One region of the Ferrimonas sp. genome, then DNA from elsewhere that is predicted to be linked to it. Evidence: predicted binding sites of a transcription regulator. Region 1 holds the regulator's gene; the other holds the start of a gene.
What was found. The regulator sigma-54, encoded in region 1, starts transcription at its own class of promoters, with help from an activator protein. The targets are predictions, from matches to a motif close to GTTGGCACGNNNNTNGNNT.
Positions count from the first base shown of each region.

Region 1 (4,411 bases):
GACCGAGGTCTGCTTCTGTCGCTGACGGAAACGTTGCTCCAGCTGCTCGGCGATGTAGACACTGCGGTGCTGGCCACCGGTACAGCCGATGGCGACGGTCAGGTAGGCGCGGTTGTTGCGCTCCAGCATCGGCAGCCAGTTGAGCAGGAAGTTCTCAGTGTGTTCGATAAAGCGCGCCACTATCCACTCCTTGGCGAAGTAGCGCTGCACCGGTTTATCCAGACCGGTGAGCGGTCGCAGGGCGGGATCCCAGTGGGGGTTGGGCAGGAAGCGTACGTCAAACACGTAATCGGCATCCTTGGGAATGCCGTGTTTAAAGCCGAAGGATTCAAACACCAACAGCAGCTCCCGCTCCGCCTGACCCAGCAGGCGGGTGCGCATCTCATCGGCCAGCTGATGGACCGACAGGCCGTCGGTCATGAAGCTGTGATCGGCCAGGTCGCGAATGGGGGCCAGCAGTTGGGTCTCTGAGGCGATCGCTTCCGCCAGGGAGGTGCCGCTGCGCGACAGGGGGTGCAGCCTGCGAGTCTCGCTGTAGCGCTTGATCAGGCTGGTGTCTGACGCGTCCAGGAAGTAGATCTGTTTTTCGATGGAGTCCGGCAGGTGCTTCAAAATCTCCGGGATCTGTTCCGCCTGGTCAGGCAGGTTGCGGATGTCCAGGCTGACTGCCAGGGTGTCGCACTGATCCAGCATCTCCTCCACCAGGGAGGGGAGCATCACCGCGGGCAGGTTGTCGACACAGTAGCACCCCAGGTCTTCGAGGACCCGAAGTGCGACGGATTTGCCGGCACCGGAACGTCCGGAGAGGATGATCAGCTTCACGAGGTCACCAGGGCATAAAGCTCCGAGTCGGTACTGCATTTACGCAGGGCCCGGCAGGTCTCTTTGTCCTGCAGGGTCTTGGCCATGGCGGCCAGGGTGGCCAGGTGCTCCTGTACCGCGTCCTCGGGGACAAACAGGGCAAACAGCAGGTCCACAGGCTTGCCATCGATGGCGTCGAAGGGGATCGCTTCGTCGCACTTGATGAACACGGCAATGGGGCGGTCGATGTTGGCTAGCCGGCCATGGGGCAGGGCGATCCCCTTGCCGATGCCGGTGGTACCCATCTTCTCCCTGGCCAGCAGGCTTTCAAACAGCTGCTGGGGGTTCAGGTTGCCGTGATGCTCGCCCGCCAACTGGGAGATCATCTCCAGGGCGCGCTTCTTGCTTAGGCCCGGAGCGGCGATGGTGGCGCACTCCGGGCTGAGTAACGTGGATATGTCCATGATTAATGGCGTGAAATTTTCTCTTTGTGCTTGATGACCTGACGGTCCAGCTTGTCGATAAGGCCGTCGATGGCCGCGTACATGTTGTCGTGGTGGTGGGTCGCGTACACTTCGCGGCCACTCAGATTCAGTTTGGCTTCGGCGGTTTGCTGTGTTTTCTCCACATTCAGCACCACGTAGACGTTGGAGATATGGTCAAAGTGGCGCTCCAGCTTGTCGAACTTGGTGTGCACATAATCTCTCAGAGCGGTAGTGATCTCGACATGATGACCGGTCAGATTGATTTGCATATAGGTTCCTCCTTTTTTGCTGGTTACAGCTGTTTCCGCTGATTGGATGGAGCAATGCCCAGGGCTTCCCTGTACTTGGCGATGGTCCGTCTCGCCACCTTGATGCCCTGTTCTGCCAGCAGCTCCGCCATTTTACTGTCACTGAGAGGTTTCTTAGGATTCTCTGCAGCAACCAATTTTTTAATTAAAGCACGAATTGCCGTGGATGAGCACTCGCCGCCACTGTCTGTGCTGACGTGGCTGGAGAAGAAGTACTTCAGCTCGAAGATGCCACGGGGCGTATGCATATATTTCTGGGTGGTCACCCGGGAGATGGTGGACTCGTGCATGTCCACCGCTTCGGCCACATCGTTGAGCACCATGGGCTTCATCGCTTCGTCGCCGTATTCCAGGAACCCCTGCTGGAACTGGACGATGCAGTTGGCCACCTTGAGCAGGGTATCGTTGCGACTCTCCAGGCTCTTCAGGAACCACTTGGCTTCCTGCAGGTGACCGCGGACGAACTGGCTGTCCGCCTGGTTGCGGCTGTTGCGGCTCAGGGCCGCATACTGCTCGTTGATGCGGATCTTGGGCATGGTGTCCGGATTGAGCTCTACCACCCAGCGCCCCTTGCGCTTGGAGACGGCCACATCGGGAATCACGTACTGGTCATTGTCGCTGACCAGGGCGCTGCCGGGACGAGGGTTGAGGGTCTGGATCAGATCCATCGCCTCCTTGAGCTCCTCCTCCTTGAGGCGGGTCTTGCGCATCAGTCCGCGGAAGTCGCGGTTGGCCAGCAGATCCATATTTTCCTGAATCAGCATCTTGGCCTCAGCCAGCCAGGGAGTCGCCCCATCGAACTGACTCAACTGCACCAGCAGGCACTCCGCCAGATCCCGGGCACAGACGCCCACAGGGTCGAAGCGCTGCACTCGCTTGAGTACCGCCTCCACCTCGTCCAGCTCGACCTCGTCGTCGCCCATGGCTTCGAGAATATCCTCGGCAGTCTGGGTCAGGTAGCCGCGTTCATCGGTGGCATCGATGATGGCCACCGCGATGGCGCGATCGGTATCGGACATGGGGGTCAGTTCCATCTGCCACAGCAGGTGGCCCTGAAGGCTGTCACCGGTGCTGCCCTGGAAGGGCATGTCATCCTCCCGACTGGCCATGGGGGCCGGGGAGGATGTGTAATATTCATCCCAGGAGGCGTCGACCTGAAGATCATCCGGCATGTCGGTCTGACTCAGGGCCTCGCTGGTGTCCAGACTGGCGGCTTCCGGGGCGGGCTCGAGCTCATCCCGGGAAGGGGCATCCGGGGTGTCGGGGACGGCTGGGCTCAGATCCTCCTCGACTTCAAGCAGGGGGTTGGCATCCAGGGCCTCCTGAATCTCTTGTTGGAGATCCAGAGTCGACAGTTGCAGCAGGCGAATGGCCTGCTGCAGCTGCGGGGTCATGGTGAGCTGCTGTCCCAGCTTTAGCTGTAGAGAAGTCTTCATTTACAACAACCTGTCCTTATTCCTTCTTGTTTTTTCCGGTTGTATTCCTGGTCGGGAGTTCAAATTACTATAGCTTGAACTGGTCGCCCAAGTATACCGAGCGCACCAGCTTGTTCTCGAGGATGGCGGCGGGTTCGCCCTGGGCGATCAGCTCGCCGTGGCTGACAATATAGGCGTGTTCACAGACGTCCAGAGTTTCACGGACGTTGTGGTCGGTGATCAGTACGCCCAGGCCGCGGTCCCTCAGGTGCTGGATGATCTTCTTGATGTCGATCACCGAGATCGGGTCGACGCCAGCGAAGGGCTCGTCGAGAAGGATGAATTTGGGATCGGCGGCCAGGGCCCGGGCGATCTCCACCCGGCGGCGTTCGCCGCCGGACAGGCTCATCCCAAGGCTGTCGCGGATGTGGGTGATGTTAAACTCTTCCAGCAACTGCTCCAGTTTCTCCACCCGCTGGGACTGGCTCAGCCCTTTACGGGTCTGCAGCACCGCCATCAGGTTGTCGTACACAGACAGTTTGCGGAAGATGGAGGATTCCTGGGGCAGGTAGCCGATCCCCTTTCGGGCCCGGCTGTGCATCGGCAGCAGGGTGATCTCCTCACCGTCGATGAGGATCCGCCCCCGGTCGTTCTGCACCAGGCCCACCACCATGTAGAAGGTGGTGGTCTTGCCGGCGCCATTGGGGCCAAGCAGACCCACGATCTGGCCGGTGCTGACCTCAAGGCCAACATTCTTGACCACTTCCCGGCCCTTGTAGGCCTTGGCCAATTTCTCTGCGGTCAGGGTTGAGCGGGTCATTGCTGCTTCTCACCCTCTTTCTTCTCCTTGGGCTCGGCCAGGGATTTCAGGTCGGCTTCCGCGGGCTGGAAGATGGTGGTGATCTGCTCATCCTTGTTGCCTTCGGCCACCAGCATCTGCTTCTCCAGATCGTACTGGATGGTGTCGCCCTGAACCAGGCTGCCGGACTGGCGCATCTCCGCTTTCCCTTTCAGTGTAAGGATGCGTTTCTGGATGTCGTAGCGAATTTCGGCGGCTTCGGCCTGGGCCAGTTTGCCGTTCTCCATCATCTGTTGGTAGGTGGCGGGAGAGCCGGAGGCGATCAGGGTGGTCACCACCTTGTCGTCGGTGGCTTCGGCGCGCAACTCGTCGGCGTTGATCAGCAGGGTGCCCTGGGTGATGCGCACCCGGCCGGAGTAGATCAGCATGCCGTTAGGCAGATCCGCCCGAGAGTTGTCGGCTTTGACCTCCACCTTTTCGTGAATGTCGCTGTCCAGGGCTGTGGCGCCGGTGCTGCCCAGCAGCAGCATGGCAGCCAGAAGCAGTTTAAGGGGTTTCATAGATGGCATTTACCTGACTCTTCAATTCAATCCGGTTCAAATT
Region 1 is NZ_JBLXDO010000001.1:343,401-347,811, forward strand. It holds gene rapZ (RNase adapter RapZ) at 1-822, opposite strand, end outside; gene ptsN (PTS IIA-like nitrogen regulatory protein PtsN) at 819-1,265, opposite strand; gene hpf (ribosome hibernation promoting factor) at 1,268-1,555, opposite strand; gene ACN0RV_RS01615 (RNA polymerase factor sigma-54) at 1,579-3,030, opposite strand; gene lptB (LPS export ABC transporter ATP-binding protein) at 3,098-3,829, opposite strand; gene lptA (lipopolysaccharide transport periplasmic protein LptA) at 3,826-4,368, opposite strand; gene lptC (LPS export ABC transporter periplasmic protein LptC) at 4,355-4,411, opposite strand, start outside.

Region 2 (4,411 bases), on a different contig from region 1:
ACCATGTTGACCCAGACAAGCTGGCTGCCAACCTCTCCCGTTTCGAGAGTGAACTGACTGGTGAGTGATACCGGCATTCACGCCTTGATTGGCGCTCAGCAAGAGCGCCTGTCTACCCTGCTGCGCCTGTTGGAGCAGGAGACTGACGCATTACTTGAGCGGGATGCGGACAAAATTGAAGCCCTGCTCAAACAGAAACTGGCGCTGCTGGACCAGATTGCCGGCGGCGACAAGGCACTGGAATCGCATCCGCAGGTGGCTGACATCAAGGCGGACACCGACGCGATGGCCGGGGTGACCCGCTGCCGCGAGACCCTGGCGGAGTGCCAGGTGAAAAACCAGCATAACAATCAGCTGGCTGACCAGTCTCTGGCCAGCCTGGGTCGCCTGCAGCAACTGCTTAATGCCACCCGAAACCCTAATGCCCTGACCTACAACCAGGAAGGCTCCACCACCACGGGCGGACGCCTGGGCAAGGTGATCAAGGCCTGAAGGTAAACAGTTCAAAAAGAGAAGCCGGCGATGAAGCCGGCTTTTTTTATGGCATCAGGCCCATTAGCGCCTATGTGCCTGGGCCCGCACCATATCCATGGGCTGCCAGCGAGTGTAACTGGAGCCCGGCATCAGGGTCCCCACCGCCTGCTCCAGCTGCACCTGTTGAATCACCAGGATATCTTCGGAGTCCGGGTCACGATTCCACCACCCCAGTTCCCCCTGCTGGCGGTTCTGCAAAGAGACCCGATCCCCCACCCGTACACCATGGCGGCTACCCAGGTTGATGGTGACCCGCTCCTGATCCACAGAGAGCACCCGTCCGTGAAGCGGACGACAGTGCAGGGTGCCGTCGATGTCCTGGGCCATGGCCACCACCTGCTGGCGAATCTGCCTGCCGTAGTCACTGTTCCAGAAGTGGCTGGAGCCCAGCTCCACCGCGTCGCTGCGCTTGAAGGGCCAGTCGCCCTGGGTGCGGTAGCGCTTATGCCAGATCATCTGCCCGGTCAGGCCGTCATAGATGTTGAGGTTGGCCCCGAAGTAGCGGTTGCGGTCATCTTCAAACCACCCCAGAGTGGTCTCATGAGGATCCAGTGTCAGATCATCGATGGAGATGGCCACAATATACTGACTGTTGTCGTCCCGGCTCATCTCCCTGGCCCACTGCTCGCCGTATTCCTGGTTCAGCTGACCAAAGCTGACGCTGATGTCACTGCGCTCATGGGCAAACAGAGAGGTGGCCTCGCCATTGATGGTGTTGGCCAGCAACCGGGTCAGTGCGGCATCAAACTCATAGAGGCTGCCCGGTACCAGGTGCTGCCGATGCACCACATCGGCCCGTGGCAGAGTCAGGGCAAAGCGAAAGCCGGCGCCGGCACACTGATTGCCCACGGCGCGGACATCCGCTCTCAGGGTCACCTCCAGAATGCCGTCACCGATCGATTCAGACAGCAGCTGATACTCCCCTACCTGAGTCAGTTCCGTGGCTGGCCCCAACACGCCGTTTACCATGATCTCGCCCTGGCCAGATTTCGCCAACGCGTTCCGAATCGCCTCCTCCCGCGCCTTGGTCAGGTCATCATTGCCTATGGGGGCGCTGCCGCTCAGGGTCAGCCACTGGGCCGAAACCGGTGCCGCCAACAGGCAGACACCGAGCAGAGCCAGGTGTATGGGGTTAGACATCGCTTTATCGTCCTCAATGCAGTTGGCGTAAATAATGCAATGACTGTGCCTACATTTGCCACTAAAGCGCCGGGCTTCTTGGCCGATATGATACAGAGAACCGTGAATGCCCAAGCCACTGGAGATAGCGATGAAAAAGGCCATAGGCGTCCTGTGCCTGTTTTTGTGGGGCTGTGCCACCCCTCCGGCAGAGCCACCGCCACAATACAGTGTGAGCGGCAAAGGTTTGCCGCACAGCAGTGCCGTGATTCATCTGGCCCAGCGCATCGCCGAAGATCTTGAGCGCAATCACGACCTGCCGGACAAGACCAAGCTTATCGCGGTCACCACCCCGGTGTGGCTGGATGAGCTGGAGAGCAGTGGCCGGCTCGCCCTGCAGCTGGGTGACGGTCTGGTTGGCGCCCTGCACCAGAGAGGGTTCAACCTGGTAGAGCTCAACAGCAGCCAGCAGATTCGGGTCTCCAAGCAGGGCAACCTTATTCTCAGCCGGGATTATGAACGGCTGCAAGCCAGCCTGCCGGTGAGCCAGGTGCTGATTGCCACCCTGAGCCGGGACAGCAGCGGGGTGATCATCAACAGTCGCCTGGTGGATATCGCCAACAACAGGGTGGCCTCCACCTCCCAGGCCTTTCTTCCCTGGCAGGAGTCCTCCGGCTACCTGGAGCAGAGCAACAGCATCACGGAACAGGGTGGCCTGCTCTACCGACAGGAGCAACCAGGAAGAACACCGGTGAGGGAGGTAAACCCATGAAACGACTCGCAGCCGCTGCGCTAATTTTCCTGGCCGGGTGTCAGAACAACGCTTATGTGGAGTATGAGCCTGTCCCACCCCAGGAGTTTCCCATACTCACCGCCAAAGGGATCGCCCCCATCTCGGCCCAGTTGGGCGATAACCGGGACCTGAAGGTGCAGCAGGCGATGCGGGCGGCCAAACTGGATGCCTACCGGGAGCTGGCAGAGCAGATCTATGGGGTGAGGGTGTCAGGCACCGGCCGGATGGACCAGCAGCTGCTGCAGAGCGACCAGTTCCAGACCCAGGTGGATGGCCTGGTGCGGGGTGCCGAGGTGGTGCGCATCTACCCTGTGGGTGACAACTATGTTGCGGAGCTGAAGCTGGACTATAAAAAGGTGTGGCAGCTGTATCAGCAGGCGCCGAGGCAGAGAATCAAAAACGTGATCTATTACTGATAAATTGGCGACTGACGCCTTATTAGTGAATAAAACTGAAAAGCGGAGGCCGATGCCTCCGCTTTTTTGTGACCTGGATCCGATCGAGTCTCAGTGTCGATCCAACCTGTGCCACTCTCCGTTGTCCAGTTTGTTAAAAACTCGTCGGAGCAGTTGGGCCATATTCAGGTAGCGGGCACGGGCCCCGAGCGGGGCAATCTGCTCCCCCGCTTCCAACATGCGCGAGCGCAGGTCATCACACCAGGCGACCAGCTGTCTGGGCAGCAGTTGCTGGGAACGCCAACCCAACCAGTACAGGCCCTGAAGGGGCAGGCTCAGCAGGAACAGGGTACTGGCGACGATCTGAGGCAAGCTCTCGGGCCCCAACCACTGAAGCTGAAACCACAGGCAAAACACCGCCACCGGAGGCATGACCCGGATGGCCAGTTCAGTGGCTTTTATCACCCTGTACTCTGGAAACAGAGGGGCCAGCTGAACCGCTCTGGGCCACTGTTTCATGTAGTGATTGCCACATCTCAGTGTTTCAAAAAAGGTCATGCTTCACTCTCCTTTATACAACGGGAGACGGATCACAGATTCGTTAAGTGTATCACGTCCTGATTCCGCTTCTTCAGAAAAGTATGGGTAAAATGGTCATACCTTTCTAGGAAGATGGTTGAATTTCGGCCCATTAGGGGACCTGAAAATGCGACATCGGTCGCAGATACAGCGGGTCTATACTGTAACTTCTTACCATCTTCGGTCGTTATCGACTTAACCGCCCCAGGGCGCAGTCGGTTGTACGCAAGTAAATCACTTAGGTGTATGAATAATGAGCAAACTTGTTCTCGTTCTTAACTGCGGTAGCTCCTCCCTGAAATTCGCCGTAATCGATGCAACTAACGGTGACGAGCACCTGTCCGGTCTGGCAGAGTGCTTCAACCTCGAAGATGCCCGCATCAAGTGGAAGCTGGATGGCAACAAGGGCGAAGCCGCCTTGGGTGCCGGTGCCGCCCACTCCGAGGCTCTGGACTACATTGTTGGTACCATCCTGGCCAGCAAGCCTGAAATGGCTGACCAGCTGGTTGCCATTGGTCACCGCATCGTTCACGGTGGCGAGAAGTACACCAAGTCCATGCTGATCACCGATGACGTTCTGGCCGGCATCGAAGAGTGCGCTTCCCTGGCTCCTCTGCACAACCCAGCTCACCTGATCGGTATCCGCGCTGCCCAGGCTGCCTTCGCTGCCCTGCCACAGGTTGCCGTATTCGACACCGCTTTCCACCAGACCATGCCTAAGGTTGCCTACAGCTACGCCATCCCTCAGAAGCTGTACCGTGAGCACGGCATCCGTCGCTACGGCATGCACGGCACCAGCCACCTGTTCGTATCTGGCGAAGCCGCCAAGGTACTGGGCAAAGAGGTTGCCGACACCAACGTTATCACCTGCCACCTGGGCAACGGCGGTTCCGTAACCGCAGTTCGCAACGGTCAGAGTGTTGACACCTCCATGGGTCTGACTCCTCTGGAAGGCCTGGTAATGGGTACCCGTTCCGGTGACCTGGATCCT
Region 2 is NZ_JBLXDO010000022.1:53,737-58,147, reverse strand. It holds gene flgM (flagellar biosynthesis anti-sigma factor FlgM) at 1-68, shown strand, start outside; gene flgN (flagellar export chaperone FlgN) at 61-492, shown strand; gene ACN0RV_RS16370 (flagellar assembly protein T N-terminal domain-containing protein) at 556-1,674, opposite strand; gene ACN0RV_RS16365 (FlgO family outer membrane protein) at 1,805-2,425, shown strand; gene ACN0RV_RS16360 (LPP20 family lipoprotein) at 2,422-2,862, shown strand; gene yfbV (terminus macrodomain insulation protein YfbV) at 2,953-3,399, opposite strand; gene ACN0RV_RS16350 (acetate kinase) at 3,671-4,411, shown strand, end outside.
Region 2: a site for sigma-54 is predicted at 1,709-1,727, ahead of ACN0RV_RS16370 (flagellar assembly protein T N-terminal domain-containing protein). Genes of this name have one in related genera too.